Regions from separate parts of the Pseudactinotalea sp. HY160 genome, predicted to be linked through region 2. Evidence: predicted binding sites of a transcription regulator. Region 2 holds the regulator's gene; the other holds the start of a gene.
The links. Region 2 encodes HrcA, which represses chaperone genes, less so after heat shock. Its sites were predicted from a motif close to TTNGCACTCGNNNNNNNCGAGTGCNAA; they were not measured.

Region 1: a site for HrcA is predicted at 1,691-1,717, ahead of groL (chaperonin GroEL). Genes of this name have one in related genera too.

What each region holds. Positions count from the first base shown of each region.
Region 1 covers NZ_WHMT01000001.1:68,616-78,024, reverse strand. The annotation lists gene groL (chaperonin GroEL) at 1-1,564, opposite strand, end outside; gene GCG21_RS00320 (hypothetical protein) at 1,889-2,398, shown strand; gene GCG21_RS00315 (hypothetical protein) at 2,395-3,267, shown strand; gene GCG21_RS00310 (hypothetical protein) at 3,345-4,433, opposite strand; gene GCG21_RS00305 (ATP-binding cassette domain-containing protein) at 4,430-5,044, opposite strand; gene GCG21_RS00300 (hypothetical protein) at 5,041-6,126, opposite strand; gene GCG21_RS00295 (hypothetical protein) at 6,279-6,887, opposite strand; gene GCG21_RS00290 (NAD(P)/FAD-dependent oxidoreductase) at 7,472-8,962, opposite strand; gene GCG21_RS00285 (LytR C-terminal domain-containing protein) at 8,992-9,409, opposite strand, start outside.
Region 2 covers NZ_WHMT01000005.1:114,936-124,344, reverse strand. The annotation lists gene GCG21_RS07025 (PhoH family protein) at 1-321, opposite strand, end outside; gene GCG21_RS07020 (16S rRNA (uracil(1498)-N(3))-methyltransferase) at 400-1,188, opposite strand; gene dnaJ (molecular chaperone DnaJ) at 1,185-2,291, opposite strand; gene hrcA (heat-inducible transcriptional repressor HrcA) at 2,338-3,354, opposite strand; gene GCG21_RS07005 (DUF3097 domain-containing protein) at 3,514-4,365, shown strand; gene GCG21_RS07000 (hypothetical protein) at 4,489-5,496, opposite strand; gene hemW (radical SAM family heme chaperone HemW) at 5,769-6,971, opposite strand; gene lepA (translation elongation factor 4) at 6,968-8,851, opposite strand; gene rpsT (30S ribosomal protein S20) at 9,175-9,409, shown strand, end outside.

The sequences.
Region 1 (9,409 bases), on a different contig from region 2:
TGTCGGCCACGATGGCCTCGGTGGTGAGGAACATGGCCGCGATCGAGGCCGCGTTCTGCAGAGCGGAACGGGTCACCTTGACCGGGTCGTTCACGCCGGCGGCGAGGAGGTCCTCGTACACACCGGTCGCGGCGTTGAGGCCGTGGTTGGGCTCGAGGTGACGCACCTTCTCCACGACGACGCCGCCCTCGAGGCCGGCGTTCACCGCGATCTGCTTGAGCGGCGCGTCGACGGCGACGCGAACGATGTTCGCGCCGGTCGCCTCGTCACCGTCGAGCTCGAGCACCTCGAAGGCCTCCTTGGACGCCTGGATGAGCGCCACGCCACCACCGGCGACGATGCCCTCCTCCACGGCGGCCTTCGCGTTGCGCACGGCATCCTCGATGCGGTGCTTGCGCTCCTTGAGCTCGACCTCGGTCGCGGCACCGGCCTTGATGACGGCCACGCCGCCGGCCAGCTTCGCGAGGCGCTCCTGGAGCTTCTCGCGGTCGTAGTCCGAGTCCGAGTTGTCGATCTCGGCGCGGATCTGCGAGACCCGGCCGGCGATCTGCTCGGCGTCGCCGGCACCCTCGACGATCGTGGTCTCGTCCTTGGTCACGACGACCTTGCGGGCCGTGCCCAGCAGCGACAGGTCGGCGTTCTCCAGCTTGAGACCGACGGTCTCGGAGATGACCTGGCCGCCGGTGAGGATCGCGATGTCCTGCAGCATGGCCTTGCGGCGGTCGCCGAAGCCCGGGGCCTTGACGGCGACGGACTTGAACAGGCCGCGGATCTTGTTCACGACGAGGGTGGCCAGGGCTTCGCCCTCGACGTCCTCGGCGATGATGAACAGCGACTTGCCCGACTGCATGACCTTCTCGAGCAGCGGGAGCATGTCCTTGACGTTCGAGATCTTGCCCTCGACGAGGAGCACGTAGGCGTCCTCGAGCACGGCTTCCTGGCGCTCGGCGTCGGTGACGAAGTAGGCGGACAGGTAGCCCTTGTCGAAGCGCATACCCTCCGTCAGTTCGAGCTCGAGGCCCAGGGCGTTCGACTCCTCGACGGTGACGACGCCCTCCTTGCCGACCTTGTCGAGGGCTTCGGCGATGAGCTGACCGATCTGGTCGTCGCCGGCGGAGATCGCGGCGGTGGCGGCGATCTGCTCCTTGGTCTCGACCTCCTTGGCCTGCGCGAAGAGCTTCTCGGTCACGGCCTCGACGGCCTTCTCGATACCGCGCTTGAGCGCGACCGGGTTCGCACCGGCGGCCACGTTGCGCAGGCCTTCACGCACGAGCGCCTGGGCGAGCACGGTGGCGGTGGTGGTGCCGTCGCCCGCGACGTCGTCCGTCTTCTTGGCGACCTCCTTGACGAGCTCGGCACCGATCTTCTCGAACGGCTCTTCGAGTTCGATCTCCTTGGCGATGGACACACCATCGTTGGTGATCGTGGGGGCGCCCCACTTCTTCTCGAGAACCACGTTGCGGCCCTTGGGGCCGAGGGTGACCTTCACGGTGTCGGCGAGGACGTTCAGTCCACGCTCCATACCGCGGCGGGCCTCCTCATCGAAGGCAATGATCTTGGCCATGTCGGGTTTTGATCCTCCGGTACTGGCATTGAACGGCCGGCAGAACGCCCGCGACGGACGACGGTCCCTCACCGCGGTCACGTCCCGCGCCTCGGATCCGCCTCGCCCTACTGGCCAGATGTGCGACTGTCACTCTCATGGCGAGAGTGCTAACCCCATTATTGGCACTCAAGGCCCGAGAGTGCAAGGCGACACCGGCCGGGCTGTGATCCGGCTCATGCGCGGCCCCGCGTCCTGGGCCCCGGGCCCACCCGCCGGCCGCCGACTCGCCGATGCCGCGCCCCCACGCCGTAACTTCGGGGGCCCGTGAGAGCATTACGAGATATGAGTACGCCGCCGACGACCGAGTCGCAGGACTCCGGCAACGACGCCCCTCCGCCCGACCGTGCCTCCCGGCCGCTGCGACCCTTCTCGAAGGCGTGGCGGCTCACGGCGACGTTCGCCGCCCTCGCGGTGCTCGCCGCCGGGCAGATCGTGGACACGAACGACTGGTTCCCACTCGGCTCGCTGTCGCAGTACGCCACGCCGCGCGATCTCGACGGCACCGTCCGCTCGGTCACCCTGCGCGCCGACTTCCCCGACGCCGAGGATCGCCACGTCGCTCTGAGTGAGCACGTGGTCGGGACCGGGCGGGCCGAGGTCGAGGGCCAGTTGCAGCGCTTCATCGACGATCCGGAGCTGCTCGGCGTCTTCGCCCGCTCCTACGCGCAGCTCAACCCGGGCAGGCCACTGCCCGAGGCGCTCTACCTCAAGCGTTCGACCCAGCAGCTGCGGGACGGCGAGGCCGACGGCGAACCCACCGTGGAGATCCTCGTGGAATGGCACGCCGGATGAGCGCCCTCGCCCGGGCCGGCTCGGCCGTGAGCGGCTGGTGGTTCAAGCCGATGCCGCTCGCACGTGTGGCCGTGCTGCGCACCCTCGTCTACCTCTTCCTCATCTTCGACATGCTCTACGTCGCGACGGACGTCGTGCCGCACGGCTACGTTCCGGAGCTGTACCAGCCCACGCTCGTGGCCCGGATCCTGCAGCTGCCGACGCTCGGCGTCACGGGCGGTCAGGTGCTCTTCTGGGTCGTGACACTCGCCTCGGTCTGCGCGGCGATCGGCGCCTTCCAGCGCACCGCCGGCTGGGTCGCCGGCCTGGGGTTCTGGCTCTGGATGCTCAACTCCCAGGGCTTCTCCTACGTGAGCCACGATCACATGGCGCTCATGGTCGCGGTGCTCGTGCTGCCCACGGTCGGGGTGGCCCGCTTCGGCGACACCGGCTCGAGCGAGCGCGCCGGTTGGGTGCTGCGCGTCGTGCAGGTGTTCACGATCCTCACCTACTTCGGCTCGGCGATCAGCAAGTGGACCCGCTCGGGCACGCCGTGGGTGTGGGCGAACGGGGCGGTGTTCGTCTGGGCGATCATGCGCCGCGGATCGGACCTCATCCGCTGGACCCTCGACTTCCCGTGGCTGCTCATCGTGGGGCAGTGGGCGCTGCTCCTGCTCGAGTTCTGTTCCCCGGTCGTGCTGTTCCTGCGGGGCAAGTGGCTCTACGCGCTCGTGGCCACGTTCGTGCTGTTCCACCTGGCCACGTACCTCGCGCTGGGGATCCACTTCCTGCCCACGGTCGTGTGCTGGGCGGCGTTCCTGCCGCTCGAGCGGATCCCGGCCTGGCTGCGTCGGCGCATCGGGCGCCGCAGCGAGGTCGCCCCGGCTTAGAGGACGTCTCGCCCGGCCCTCGAATTCTTCCGGCACACCGCGCCCCGGAGAGGGTGGGCCGATCGCCGATCGTATCCTCAGGCGCCGCGGATCGCGGCCAGGGTGCGAGCGGTGAGCAGCCAGGCCAATGGCGGGCCGAGGGCCAACATGATGAGCGACTGCGCCAGCACAGGTATCAATACGGGGGTGAGCAGAGTGCCCCCGTCCACCAGGATGAAGGCCGCCAGCCCCACCGCGGTGCCTGCCTGCCATGGCAGCAACACTACGAACAGGACCGTGACGGCGTGCATGAGGAGAGCCTGGGCGCGGGTGAGCCGGTGCAACCGATAGAGGGCGATCTCAGAACGCCTCGACCACGCGAGCACCAGGAAGATCGCGAGCACGGGCACTGTGGCAAGCCAACCGAGGTGTGCCCAGGAGGAGCCGAGCTCTTGCTGCGGGGTTCGGCCAGAGCCGGTGTCCTCGACTGGGAACGTGATGGCCCGTGCCGGTGCGGGCCACCAATCCGTGAGCAATGCCTGCACTTGTGCCATGGCCCCGCGTTCGGGGGACACCAGGCAGCCGGCGGCCACCCCGGTAGCAGGCATCACCTCGAACAGACGGCGTGCCTGCCCGTCGGCACGCGCCGACGGCTGAGCCACGGCGCTGACCGGGAGCACCCGAGGAAGGCCAGTGGCCTCGCGTACGGCGATATCACCGCCACGGACGAGCCCGAAGCGCTCGGCCACGAGGGGCCCGGCGACTAGGCCTGGTTCCCCGTGAAACTCCAGGTCCGGGAACACGACGTGCAGGTATCCAGGCGTCACTCGTTCGATCGAATACCGACTCGCCGGTTCGGTGACGATCGTGATGTTTCGACCATCCAGCACCGCCCCGGCCGAGGCGACTCCGGTCACCGCGTTCAACTGCTCGCACCGAGCCACATCCCAACGCCCTTCGTTGAACACCACCTCCACCACGTCCCGGCCGTTCCAGTAGGCGACATCCTCACGTGCGGCGATGCCGGCCAGAGTGAGAGTGGCGACGAAGACCATGACCGCTGCGCTCAGCAAGGCGGTCAAAGCCATGATGCCGCTCTGGACTCGTGCCGCGCACAGGTCCCACACGGCCTCGCGGACGACCTGGCGAGTGCGCCACCGTGCGCCGCGGGCGCCGTCACGGCTCACGTCACTCGTCCATCCCTGAGCCGGATCTGTTCATCGCAGGAGCGGGCCACCTCGTCATCGTGTGTAGCCACTACAGCCGCACACGAGGCGGCCACGGCCCCATGGATAGCCCGCAGCACCAGCTCTCTGGAGTCGGCGTCGAGCGAGGCCGTCGGTTCATCCACCAGCAAGAGATTCGCCCCGGCGAGCAGGCCACGCGCGACCGCCACCCGCTGCCGTTCACCGCCGGAGAGTCGGTGCCCACGCGTGCGAGCCAGGTCGGACAGGCCGAGCCGCTGCATTGCCTCCCTCGCCTTGGACCGCGCCACCCCCTCCGCCGCGCCCAAGGACAAGGCGCCGACCATGATGTTCTCCAACGCCGAGCGCCGGTTCAACATCGGTGCATTTTGAACGATCCAGACCGTCTCCACCCCGGGCGCTCTCTCGATCGAGCCACCATCAGGAGCCAAGAGACCGGCGATGATCGATAGCAGCGTCGACTTGCCTGCCCCGGAAGGCCCCAGCAAGGCGACCGAGTGGGCCGGCCGGATCTCCAGATCGAGCCCGGTCAGCACCTGACGGCTACCGAAGGACTTGGTCACCTGCCTCAGCCGCACCAGCGCACTGCTCAACAGGACCCCCTCACTGCGGCAGGCGGCGCCAGCACCACCCGATCTCCAACGCTCAGATCTCCCGTCACCAGTGCCTGGCCATTGGCTCCCGAAGCGACAGTAACCGAGACCGTCACCCGCTCGTCACCTTCGACCCGCAACACGCATGTGTCGGCCCCTGCGCCGACCCAGACCGCCGCCGAGGGCAGCATGAGTGCCTCGTCATCTCTGTATACCAAAACAGCGGGCACCGACGCCGCGCCCGAGGGGACCCGCTCCAGCACATCCGGATTCTCGAGTCGCCGACCGTCCTCGCCGACCACGACCGGCTCGTCCCGCACGCGCAGTTCGGCCCCCACAGGCACCGTGACCACCGCATCGGCCGGGATCTGTTCAAAGGCGGTCTGCGCCACATTCTCCTCGCCCGCCTGACGCTCAGGCACGCTGCCCGGCTCCACGATCAGGGTGTCCTTGATTGCAGCGGCACCGAGCACGACCGCCTCACCAGCAGCGGGCGCCGGCGCAGCGGCCAGCGCCTCCACCGACCCGACAGTGAACTCCTCCGGCAGATAGACCAACCACGTCCAGTCGAAGGCCGACGGCCGCTTCGCACCGATGTCGGCGGCCAGCGCCCGGACACGCTCCATCGTCCCGGCAGTGAACACCTCTCCCTCAGCACCCGGGTACCCGGACTCGGCCAGCCATTCATGCAGCATCCGGACATCCGCGCCACGATCGCCGATCGACAGCGGACGGGTGAACGGACGCGGAGTCAATGCCGCCCGCCGCTCGATTCCATCGATCGTGATCACAGGCGACCCATCCTCGATCCGGTCGCCGGGCTCGACGTGTACCTGCTCCACCGTCCCGGACCAGCCGGGAGCGATCAGGCGCACCTGCCTGCCCCAGTCGATCGCGATCTCGACCGCGCCGGCGGACTCAACGCTCGCCGTCACCGGCGCCAACACCTCCGGTGTCTGTACAAGCACCACCCGTTGTTGATGTGCCTGCACCACCGCGATCAACACGACCGGGGCCAGCAGCCACACCACCAAGGCAGCCAGAAAGACGGTCCGACCGACTCGAGAATCCGACTTCTCCATCGACTGGTCAACCTCCCGCCGTCAGGCCGTCAATATCCCCTGACCATACCGGCCGATGGCACCACATGGATGGGCCGTCAACTGTCCGGCTGGGCCCGCACGGCCGGGTGCCGGTAGCTTCGAACTGTTGTCGCACACGGACTTGCCCCGACTCACGGAACCGAGAGCGACTCCTCTGGATAGAGCTCGAGCCAGACGGGAACCAGGCAGTCCGTGACCCCGTCCTGGGAGCCTTCGCCTCCAACTGCGACCAGATCATCGAAATTCCGCTCATCGCCCGTGAACTCCCACCCGGACTGTTGCAGGCACTCTCGTGCACCATCGAGCAGCGCCTCATCCATCGATGCCGGCTCACTGTACCGATACCCCAACTCCAGGTACACGAGTTCCTGGACTCTGCAACCCAGCGTCAATTCAGCCAATTCTTCATCGTCGTAGACCCACGAAGTCTCAGTAAACGTGTAAATGAGATTATTGACCGGATTGAGAACAGGATCACTGTGCTCAATTCCATGAAGAGCCGTGCACTGAAGGTAGCGGTCGAGAGCATCTTCGTACTCGGTTGTCGTGACGACACCATCGCTCATCGCCGCCAACTGCGCTTCACCCGCACCGCTCGCTTCGGCCTCAGCGAGGAGCGCATCGAAGCGCTCCTCGGCCACTTGGCCCCCCTGAACGGAGGAGCAGCCGAGGAGCAGCCCGAGCGCGGCGATGGCCAGGCCGACACACGTGCATCGCTTCACGTCGTCGTGGTATTGCACGTGGGGCAGCCCTTGTGGTAGCCCGACGTCGTTGTATCGGTCATGATACGAGAGACGTAGCTTGAGTCGCCCGTGCTCCACTGGATACTTGTCGGCAGCCCAAGACCAGAGCGGTGACGCAGACCGGCCATGAGTGGCCCCGCACACGATCCACTCACGCGGCGCGTCGTCGCCTGAGACACTCCGCCGACCCGTCCACTGTGGACCTCGTTGACGCCACAACTTCGCGTAGCATTCCAGGTACCGAAGGCCGCTGCGCTCGGAGCATTCAGAGTAACGCCCAGCGTCAGCATCAGGAGGACGGCTGCCAGGACCGCAAGCAGCCGCTGAGGACGGGTGGCTCCGGTCCTGTCACCGAGGGTGTCATACATGGCGATACTTCCTCTCATCGTTGATAGGTAGCAGATCTACTGCCCATGCCGCTTCAGGCTAGCCTCGATGTCGCCGACTCGTGGGGGGGGTATTGGTCGAGCCATGGCGCCACGGTCGGTGACCACGGCTCGACGGCAGACGTGGGCACCGAGGCTATCGTTCGAAAGTCGCCCCGAACGGAACATCGACCTCTATCCGTGGCGTGGAGCCTCTCAGCTGCCCGGCGCCAGGCTCGGCATCCGCCGGATCCCGAACCGCTGCGACAGCGCCCGTCGGGCCGCGTGCCAGCCGTTCATGCCGTGCACGCCCGGCGCCGGCGGGGTCGAGGAGGAGCACAGGTAGACACCGGGGATCGCCCCGGAATAGGGGTTGAGCCACGGTGTGGGCCGGGCGACCATCGCGGCGATGTCGATCGCCCCGGCGGCGATGTCCCCGCCGATGTAGTTCGCGTTGTGCTCGTGCATCCGGGCGGCGGGGATGCACCGGGAGGCCACCACGACGTCGCGGAACCCCGGCGCGAACTGCTCGAGTCGGCGGGTGATGTCCTCGGTCATGTCGCGGGTCGATCCCGCGGGCACGTGGGCGTAGGTCCACAGCGGCGCGAGGCCGCCGACCCGCCGGGAGGCGACCACCTGGGCGGGCTCGGAGGCGAGCACCATCGGCGCGGAGGCGTGCCGGCCGGCGTTGATCTCGGCCTCGGCCAGGGCCATCTGCGCGCGCGTGCCCCCGACGTGCACCGTGCCGGTCCGGCCGATCTCCGCCACGGCCCACGGCACCGGCTCCGAGAGCACGAAGTCGACCTTCGCGGCCGCCGCTCCGTACTTGAACCGGCCCAGCGCCCGGGCCGCGCGGGCCGGCATCCGATCGCCCCAGATGTCCACGAGGGCCCGCGGGGTCGTGTCGAACAGGTAGGCCCGTGCGCGCGGCAGCTGCGACCAGTGCGTGATCGGCGTGTCGGCCTGCACGGTTCCGCCGTGGGCGCGCAGATCGCGCACGAGCGCGTCGATGATCGCCTGCGACCCGCCCACGGGCAGTCCCCAGCCGACGGTGTGGGCGAGGGTGGCGAGCATGATGGCCGTGCCGGCGGAGGCGAGCGAGGGCATCCGGGCGATGGCGTGCGCCCCGACCCCGGTCAGGAGCGCCGCGCTCGTCTCGCCCGGGAGCGCCCGGTCCCAGGCGCGGGTCCCCTGGCCGAGCACGGCGCGGCCGAAGGCGACCGATCCGGCGATCCCGCTCGGGGTGAGCAGCGAGGCGGGCACGGAGCGCTTGTCGGAGAGGGACAGCTCGATCACCGCCTCCGCGTGCCGCACGAGCGGTTCGAGCAGGCGGCGCCAGTCGGCCCCCTCGCCCCGGGGCAGCTCGGCGACCGTGCGCTCGAGGTCGTGCCACGCCAGACCCGCCCGGGCGCCGTCCAGAGGCTGGGCGTAGGAGAGCTCGGGCACGACGATCTCGACGCCGCGGGCGGGCACGTCGAACTCGGCGAGGAACGGGCTCGCGAGGGCGAGCGGGTGCACGGCCGAGCAGACGTCGTGCTCGAGGCCGACGCCGGTCAGGCCGAGGTCGAGGGTGCGCGCGCCGCCGCCGATGCTCGGCTGCGCCTCGACCACCTGCACGCCCAGGCCGGCGCGCGCCATCGTCACGGCCGCCGCCAACCCGTTCGGTCCGGAGCCGACCACGACCACGTCCACGCTCGCCCTCGCCATGGCATCAACCATAGGGGGCGGCGACGCGCTCAGGCGGCCGGCGCGGAGAAGCCGGCGCGGAGCACGATGACGATGCCCTCGGAGGCCGCCGTGGCGCTCTCGGAGAGGTTGTCGATGCCGAGCTGCTCGCCGATCGCGCGCGCCTCGGGCTCGAGTTCGGCCGAGTGGTAATACAGCGTCGTCTCGGCCGGGGCGGAGTTCGTGTAGTTACCGGCGGTCGCGGCGGTCCAGCCGAGGCCGGTCAGGGCGTCGGTCGTGCGCCCGGCCAGTCCCTGCACCCCCGCCCCGTTGAGCACGAGCACGGCCACGCCGTGGTTGAGCTCCGGGGTCGTCGGCTCCTCGGTCGGCTCCTCGGACGGCTCCTCGCCGCCCTCGGTCGCGGTGGGCTGCTCGCTCGGCGCGGGGCTCTCACCGCTCGGGTCGGCGGACGGCGCGGCGGTCGTCGTG
Region 2 (9,409 bases):
CGGCTTGTCGGACGTGGCCGTGAGGATCCCGATCGCGCGTTCGACGGCGTCGGCCGAGAGCGGCTGGTCCGCCGCCGCGATCTGACTCAGCTCATCGAACAGCCGGTGCGCGAGGTCGACCTGGCCGGCCGGTCCGGTGAGCGTGACGACGTTGCCGCGCACGTGCACGTCGAGGCCCCGGAACCCGGACTCGACGGCGCGGATCACCTCGTCGCGTCGACCGAGCAGGGCGACCATGGGAACCGAGTCGGGGATGACGACCTGGTGGGTCGCCTCGTCGGGGGACGACGGTTCTGGTGGGGAGTGCGTGGACGCGGACATGATCGGGAGGGAACCCTGAGCCTTTCTGCTGTGGCGACCGGTAGTGGCGGGGCAAGGCTGAGCCTAGTGGCTGGGCGGCTACCAGCGCCCGAGCCGCGCGTTCAGGACCGTGAGAGCGGCCGGGCCGGCCGTCGAGGTGCGCAGCACATGGGGCCCGAGGAGGGTCGCCGTGCCGCCCGCGCCGGACCAGCGGGCCAGTTCCGCCTCGCTCAGTCCGCCCTCCGGGCCCACGACCACGACAACGGGCCGGTCCGCGGGCCCCGCGTCGCCCCCGTCCCCGAGAGCCGTCGCCGTCAGGGGGGCCTCGGCGCTCTCGTGGAAAACGAGGATCCGGGCCCCGGCGGCGATCGCGGGTCCGAGTGGCCCGCCGGCCCCGAGGATCCCGGGGCCCGCCGCGAAGCCGAGCATCCGCGGGAAGCGGGCGCGCCGGGACTGCTTGGCGGCGGCGACCAGGATCGACTCCCAGCGATGGACGCCCTTGGCCACCTTCGGGCCGTCCCAGCGGGCGACGGAGCGCTCGGCCTGCCACGCCACGACGGCGTCGACCCCGAGTTCGGTCGCGGCCTCGATGGCCGCCTCGTCGCGGCCGCCCTTGCCGAGGGCCTGCACGAGGATGAGCTCGGGGGACGGCGCCGGCTCGAGCACGCGGTCCTCGACGCCCAGCGTGAGCGACGGCGGGTTCGCGCCTACGGCGGTGGCGCGGCCGCGCAGACGGGTGCCGGCGCCGTCCACGATCTCGATCGCCTCCCCCACGCGGATCCGCCGCACGGCGACCGCGTGGCGCGCCTCGGGCCCGGTGAGTTCGAACGTGTCGCCCACCCGGGCGGCCGCCGGCAGGTCGGCGGCGAAGAACACGGGATCGGTCATCGGCTCGCGAAGGTGTCCTTGAGTCGCTGGAACACGGAGTTCTTCGTGGCCGCCACGCGGGCCTCGGGGCGCTCCTCGCCGCGGAGCACGGCGAGTTGACGCAGCAGCTCCTCCTCCTCCTCGGAGAGCCTGGTGGGCACCTCCACCTCGAGGTGGACGTTGAGGTCGCCGCGGCCCGTGCGGTTGAGGTGGCCCACCCCGAGACCCTTGAGGGTGAGCACCTGGCCGGGTTGGCTGCCGGGCGCGATGTCGACGTCGTGGATACCGTCGAGGGTCTCGAGGGTGACGACCGTGCCCAGGGCCGCGGCGGTCACGGGCAGCTCGACCGTGCAGTGCAGGTCGTCGCCGCGGCGGGTGAACGTCTCGTGGCGCTGCTCGCGCACCTCGACGTACAGGTCGCCGGCGGGTCCCCCGCCCGGGCCCACCTCTGCCTTCCCGGTGAGCTTGATCCGGGTGCCGGTGTCGACGCCGGCCGGGATGTTGACCGAGATGGTCCGACGCGCCCGGACCCGGCCCTCGCCGGAGCATTCGGCGCACGGCTCGGAGATGATCGTGCCGAAGCCGCCGCAGTCGGAACACGGGGCGTTGGTCATGATGTTGCCGAAGAACGAGCGGGCCACGCGCTGCACGGAGCCGCGTCCGTGGCAGGTGGGGCAGGTGGTCGGGCTGGTGCCGGGGCGGGTGCACGTGCCGTGGCACGCCTCGCACATGACGGCCGTGTCGACCTCGAGCTCCTTCGTCACGCCGAACGTGGCGTCCGCGAGCGAGATCGAGACCCGCACGAGCGCGTCCTGGCCCCGCCGGGACCGGGAGACCGGCCCGCGTTGGGTCGCCCCGCCCGCGGCGGCGGCGAAGAAGTCGAACATGTCGGAGAACCCGAAGCCGGCACCGCTGCCGCCCTGGCTGCCGCCGACGTCGTACATCTGCCGCTTCTCCGGGTTGGAGAGCACCTCATGCGCCTCGGTGATCTGCTTGAACCGCTCCTCCGACTCCGGCCCGGCGATGTCCGGGTGGTGCTGGCGGGCCAGCTTCCGGTAGGCGCGCTTGATCTCCTCCGTGGTCGCTTCGCGGGAGACACCGAGGATCTCGTAATAGTCGCTCACTGGTTACTTTCTGGTGGTGGACGAGTTGAACTGGTCAGACCGCAGGTCAGGAGAGGGTCTTGGACAGGTATCTGGCCACCGCGTGCACGGCGGCCATCGTGGTCGGGTAGTCCATACGGGTCGGGCCGATCACGCCGAGCTGACCGAGCACGCCGGCGTCGGTGCTCGAGTACCGCCCCGCGACCACGGAGGTCTCGAGGAGGGCCTCGTCGTGGGTCTCCGAGCCGATGCGCACGGCGATCGAGGGCTCGGAGGCCATGTCCGACAGGAGCCGCAGCATGACGACCTGTTCCTCGAGTGCCTCGAGCACGGGCGAGATGGTGCGGGAGAAGTCGACGTTCGTGCGGGCCAGGTGGGCCGTGCCCGCCATGACGATGCGCTCCTCGATCTCGTCGGAGATCACCTCGAGCACCGCGGTGACGACGCCGGCGGCGGTCGGCTGGTCCTGCGCGGGGAAGGAGGCCGCGATCTGGTGCAGGGCGGTGGCGAGTTCGGGCATCCTGCGCCCGGCGCCGGCCGCGTTGATCCGCGCCCGCAGTTCGGCCAGGAGCTCCTCGGTGAGCGGCTCGTCCGCCTCGATCGTGCGTTGTTCGACCTGGCCGTTGTCGCTGATGATCACCATGAGGATGCGGGTGCTGCTCGCCGGGAGGAGCTCGACATGCCGCAGCGCCGAGCGCCGCAGCGACGGGTACCGCACGACCGCGACCTGCTGGGTGAGCTGCGCGAGCAGGCGGACGGTGCGCTCGAGGGCGTCGTCCAGGTCGACCGCTCCCTGCATGAGGGCACCGATGGCACGGCGCTCGGCGGCCGAGAGCGGCTTGATCTCGTCGAGCCGGTCGACGAAGAGGCGGTAGCCGGCGTCCGTGGGGATCCGGCCGGCGGAGGTGTGCGGCTGGGTGATGAGCCCGGCCTCCTCGAGCAGCGCCATGTCGTTGCGGATCGTCGCGGGTGACACGCCGAGGTTGTGCCGTTCGACGAGGCTGCGCGAGCCGACCGGTTCGCGGGTGTGCACGTAGTCCTGCACGATCGCGCGAAGCACGTCGATATGCCGTTCCCGAGTCATCGCGCGCCTCCGTTCCTCGTGCTCTGGCCGTTGCCGTGACCGCCGTTCGATCCCTGGGGTGGCACTCACGGTACCTGAGTGCCAATTCTACGCCGCGCAATCGCCGGGTCGCCATCGCGCCTCCCACACCGGCCGACCCGTTGTGCGTAACCTCACGCCGTGACCGATCGATACGGGCGGGATGTGCTCTCGCGTGATCCCCATCATTCCAAGCGACCGACGACGACCGATATTCCCGCCCGGACGGGGCTCGTGGTCGAGGACGTGACCTCCGGCTGGGTGGGCGCGGTAGTCCGGGTGGAGAAGTCCGGGGGTGCGCACGTGGTCGTCCTCGAGGACCGGCGGGGCGTGACCCGCACGTTCCCGCTCGGCGCGGGCTTCTGGGTGGAGGGCCGGCCCGTTCGGCTCGTGCCCCCGGTGCGTCCGGTCGCCCCCGCCGCCCCGGCCCGCACGGCGAGCGGCTCGGTGGCCGTGCGCGGCGCTCGTGCCCGGACCGCGCGAGCGTCCAGGATCTGGGTGGAGGGCCGCCACGACGCGGAGCTCATCGAGAAGGTCTGGGGCGAGGACCTCCGGATCGAGGGGGTCGTGGTCGAGATGCTCGACGGCGTCGATCACCTGGCCGCCGAACTCGCCGCGTTCTCCCCCGGCCCGCGGCGCCGGGTCGGGGTGCTCGTGGACCACCTCGTGCCGGGCAGCAAGGAGTCGCGGATCGCGGCCGAGGTATGCGCGCGCCATCCGGGCGTGCTCGTGCTCGGGCACCCGTATGTGGACGTGTGGCAGGCGGTGCGGCCGGAGCGGGTGGGCCTGGCCGCCTGGCCCGACATCCCGCGGGGCATCGACATCAAGGTGGGCTCGCTGCGGGCTCTCGGCTGGGAGGCGGCCAGCCAGGCGGACATCGCCCGCGGCTGGAAACGGATCCTCGGCCGGGTCCGGGACTTCCGGGACCTCGAGCCGAGCCTGCTCGGGCGGGTCGAGGAGCTCGTCGACTTCGTCACCGCGGTGCCCGAGTAGGCGGCCGAGCACCTGGGTCACCTCGACCCGACCGGACCGCGTTCGAAGGACCCGGCCCCGCGAAAGCAGCTCGACCCCGGCCGATGCCCGGCCGGGGTCGAGTGCTGCATGGGTGGCGGGCGGTCAGCCGTGGTTCGGGGCCACCGACTGCTGCGACGGGCCCGTGAGCCAGCGGTAGAAGACCGTGCCGGCCAGCAGCGACACCGGGCCGGCGACGAGCATGCCCACGCCGCACGCGAGCATTCCGATGAAGGTCACGACGTAGGCGAGCACGAGAATGAGGATGGTCTGGCCGACGTTCTTCGAGGCGAGGTCGACACTCGCCTTGATCGCCTCGATCGTGCCCATGCCGCGATCGATCACGAAGTAGAGGGCGAAGAAGGTGAAGAAGGCGGCGATGAGCGGGAGGATGAACGTGAAGGAGAGCACCCCGTTGACCACGCCGAGCAGCAGCGCGAGCAGGAGCACGTGCACCGGGTTCCGGAACACGAAGAAGTCCCCGAACGAGGCCCGGCCGGTGTCGACGATCCGCAGCGCGCCGTGGAGGAAGGCGGCGCCGGCGAGGACGGTGGCGACCACCAGGAGGAGGCTGAGCACGATGATCCCGCCGATGCCGACGGCGAAGAGACCGGTGAAGGCCCCACCGCTGCTGTCGACGCTCAGGCCGCTGCCCGCGCCGGCGAAGAGGGTCGTGACGGCGAGCATCCCGACCACGTAGACGATGATGATCCCGATCGCCCACACGAGGATCGCACCGACGAGAACGCCCCAGTTCTTGGTGAACAGGTTCCAGCCGCGACCGAACGCGTCGGTCGCCTGCGGCCCCGTGGCCTGCTGCCCCTGGTACTGCGGCGCGGCCGGGAATCCGCCCGCGGGGCCCTGCTGATACGGCTGACCCTGCTGATACGGCTGGCCCTGCGGCTGACCCTGCGGGGTGCCATACGGCTGGCCCTGCTGATAGGGCTGACCCTGCGGCTGGCCCTGCGGGGCGCCATACGGCTGGCCCTGCGGCTGCTGCCACTGGCCCTGCTGGCCCTGCTGATACGGCTGGCCCTGCTGATACGGCTGACCCGGCTGGCCCTGCTGGTACGGGTCCTGGGGTGACCCCGGGGGCGGCGGGAACTGGCTCATGACTCTCCTTGCTGGGGAACCGATCGTCGCTCCTGTGGGAGTACACGAATCGGATGACGGTTGCGAACGCTAGCGAGGAAGCCGCACTCGTTCAATGCACGACCGCCGCGATTCCCCCACGGATTCTCCCACTCCGATGGGTACCTCTGCCCTCACCGGCCCCTCATCGGCCACTCGCCGGCAATCACCGCCGGCGCTGCCGAACGCGGGATTCCGTGCAGGTGAACGCCGATTTACTCCGCACTGTGCCGCGTTCGGCGCCCCGGCGGCCGTCAGGCGACGAGGCGACCCACGACCGCGTCGGCGAGCAGGCGTCCACGCCGGGTGAGACGTGCCACACCGCCGGCCGCGGCCGCACCGTCGATGAGGCCCTGCTCGGCGAGGGCGGGCAGGCGGTCCTCGAGACCCGGTCCCACTCCCAGCCCCTCGACCAGCCGAATCCCGAGCAGGATCCGTTCGTCCTCCTGCTGGGTGGCGTCGAGGGTCTCCGACTCGGCGATCGGCAACCGCCCCTCCCGGATCCGCTGCGCGTAGGGGCGGGGATGCTTGACGTTCCAGAAGCGCGTGTCGCCGAGGTGGGAGTGCGCGCCCGGCCCGATCCCCCACCACTCCTCGTTACGCCAATACGCGAGGTTGTGCCGGCACCGGTGGTCGGCGGCGGTGTCGGCCGGCAGCCCGCCCGATCCACCCGATCCACCCGGGCGGGCCCAGTTGGAGATCTCGTACCAGCCGTAGCCCGCGGCGGCGAAGGCCTCGTCGGCGAGCTCGTACTTCGTGGCCTGGTCGTCCGGGTCGGGCATCGGGAGCTGTCCGCGTCGCACCTGGGCCGCCATCTTCGTGCCCGGCTCGATCGTGAGCGCGTAGGCCGAGATGTGGTCCGGCTCGAGCGCGATCGCGGCCTCGACGCTCGTGCGCCACTGCTCGACGCTCTCCCCCGGCGCGCCGTAGATGAGGTCGACGCTCACCGCGAGCCCGGCCGCACGCGCCCACTCGACCACGAGCGGCAGCCGCTCCGGATCGTGCGTGCGATCGAGCGTGGCGAGCACCGCGGGCACCGCGGACTGCATGCCGAAGGAGACCCGGGTGAACCCGGCGGCGGCCAGGTCCGCCAGCTCGGCCGGGCCGACCGAGTCCGGATTCGCCTCGGTAGTCACCTCGGCCCCGGGAGCGAGCCCCCAGGTCTCGTCGATGCCGGCCAGCAGCAGCCGCAGGTCGCCCACGGGGAGCAGCGTGGGCGTGCCACCCCCGAAGAAGACGGTCGTGACGCCGTCCACACGCCGCCCGCGCCGAACCAGTTCGGCCGCCGCCAGTCGCATCTCCCCGAGCGCGGTCTCGGCATACTCGTCGCGGGAGGCGCCGCCGCCGAGCTCGGTCGCGGTGTAGGTGTTGAAGTCGCAGTACCCGCAGCGCACCGCGCAGAACGGCACGTGCACGTAGACGCCGAACCGATCGGATCGCTCCGGGGCCGCCGTCATGACTTCTTCGAGTCCGATCCCGAGCCGTCGGAGGTGAGGGCGGCGATGAAGGCCTCCTGCGGCACCTCGACGGTCCCGATGTTCTTCATGCGCTTCTTCCCCTCCTTCTGCTTCTCGAGCAGCTTGCGCTTGCGGGAGATGTCGCCGCCGTAGCACTTGGCGAGCACGTCCTTGCGAATGGCGCGGATCGTCTCCCGGGCGATGATGCGCGAGCCGATCGCGGCCTGGATGGGCACCTCGAACTGCTGGCGCGGGATGAGCCCGCGCAGCTTCGTGGTCATGTCGACCCCATAGGCGTAGGCCTTGTCCTTGTGCACGATCGCGCTGAACGCGTCCACCTGCTCGCCCTGCAGGAGGATGTCCACCTTGACCAGGTCGGCCTCGGCGTGGCCGGACTCGGCGTAGTCGAGGGAGGCGTATCCGCGGGTGCGGGACTTGAGCTGGTCGAAGAAGTCGAAGATGATCTCGGCGAGCGGCAGGTGGTAGCGCAGTTCGACCCGGTCCGAGGAGAGGTAGTCCATCCCCTGCATGACCCCGCGGCGCCCCTGGCACAACTCCATGACCTGGCCCACGAAGTCGCTCGGGGTGAGGATCGTGGCCTTGACCATCGGCTCGGAGACCGAGGCGAGTTTCCCCGCCGGGAACTCGCTCGGGTTCGTGACCACGACCTCGGTGCCGTCCTCCATCGTCACGTCGTACACGACGTTCGGGGCGGTCGAGATGAGCTCGAGGTTGAATTCGCGCTCGAGCCGCTCCCGCACGATCTCGAGGTGGAGCAGACCGAGGAAGCCGCATCGGAACCCGAAGCCGAGGGCCACGGAGGTCTCCGGCTCGTAGGTGAGGGCGGCGTCGTTGAGGCGCAGCTTGTCGAGGGCGTCGCGCAGCACCGGGTAGTCGGAACCGTCGATCGGGTAGAGCCCGGAGAACACCATCGGCTGCGGGTCGCGGTAGCCGGCGAGCACGTCGGCGGCCGGCTTCGCGGCGTTCGTCACGGTGTCGCCGACGCGGGAGAGGCGCACGTCCTTCACGCCCGTGATGAGGTAGCCGACCTCGCCCACGCTCAGGCCCTTCGTGGGCCGCGGCTCCGGGGCGGAGACCCCGATCTCGAGCAGTTCGTGGTTGGTCTTCGTGCTCATCATCACGACCTTCTCCCGCGGGGAGAGCGTGCCGTCGATCACGCGGACATAGGTGACCACGCCCCGGTAGGAGTCGTACACGGAGTCGAAGATCATCGCGCGGGAGGGGGCGTCCGGATTCCCCTGCGGCGCCGGCACGTCCTCGACGATCCGGTCGAGGAGCTCCTCCACGCCCACCCCGGTCTTCCCGGAGACGAGCAGGCATTCCTCGGGCTCGACCCCGATGAGCCCGGCGAGCTCCTCGGCGTACTTCTCCGGCTGCGCGGCGGGCAGGTCGATCTTGTTGAGCACGGGGATGATCGTCAGGTCGTTCTCGAGCGCCATGTACAGGTTGGCGAGCGTCTGCGCCTCGATCCCCTGCGCGGCGTCGACGAGCAGCAGCGCCCCCTCGCACGCCGCGAGCGACCGGGACACCTCGTAGGAGAAGTCGACGTGGCCGGGGGTGTCGATCATGTTCAGGGCGTACGCACGCTCCGTGCCGTCGGCGTCCAGCCTCGCCCACGGCATGCGGACCGCCTGCGACTTGATCGTGATCCCGCGCTCGCGTTCGATGTCCATCCGGTCGAGGTACTGCGCGCGCATCTGCCGCTGGTCGACGACGCCGGTGAGCTGCAGCATCCGGTCGGCCAGCGTGGACTTGCCGTGGTCGATATGCGCGATGATGCAGAAGTTCCGCAGCTGCTCGGGCACGGTTGCTGCCGGAACGATCTGCTGGGCGGCATGGGCCGACGGGATGGGTGGCACGTATACCTCGGGGTTGTCGGGCAAAGGACGGCTGGCGCAAGGCTATCCCCCTGCGCCCCGGAGAGAGAATCGCCGCTCGCGGCGCGTATGGACGACGCAGCGCGGGTGAGGTGAATCACTCACGCCGCGCGGGGCGCACCCGCCCCGGCCGGTTCCCCCGGCACGCATAGCTGCTATGCTCGGCCGTTGGATCGAGCGCTTCTGTGCGCTCGGGACCGCTCGCTGACCTCGCCACGGGTTCCCCACCCCAGTCCCGGTCTGCGATACGCCCTCAATCATCTGAGCACCCGATCGCGTCAGCGAACGCATAAGAGAGTCAACACGTGGCAAACATCAAGTCCCAGATCAAGCGCAACCGCACCAACGAGAAGGCGCGCCTGCGCAACAAGGCCGTCAAGTCGGAGCTGAAGACGCACGTGCGCACTGTGCGCTCGGCGATCACCGCCGGCGACAAGGACGCGGCCGAGACCGCGCTCCAGGAGGCCGGGCGCAAGCTCGACAAGGCCGTAAGCAAGGGCGTCATCCACAAGAACCAGGCCGCCAACCGCAAGTCGGCGC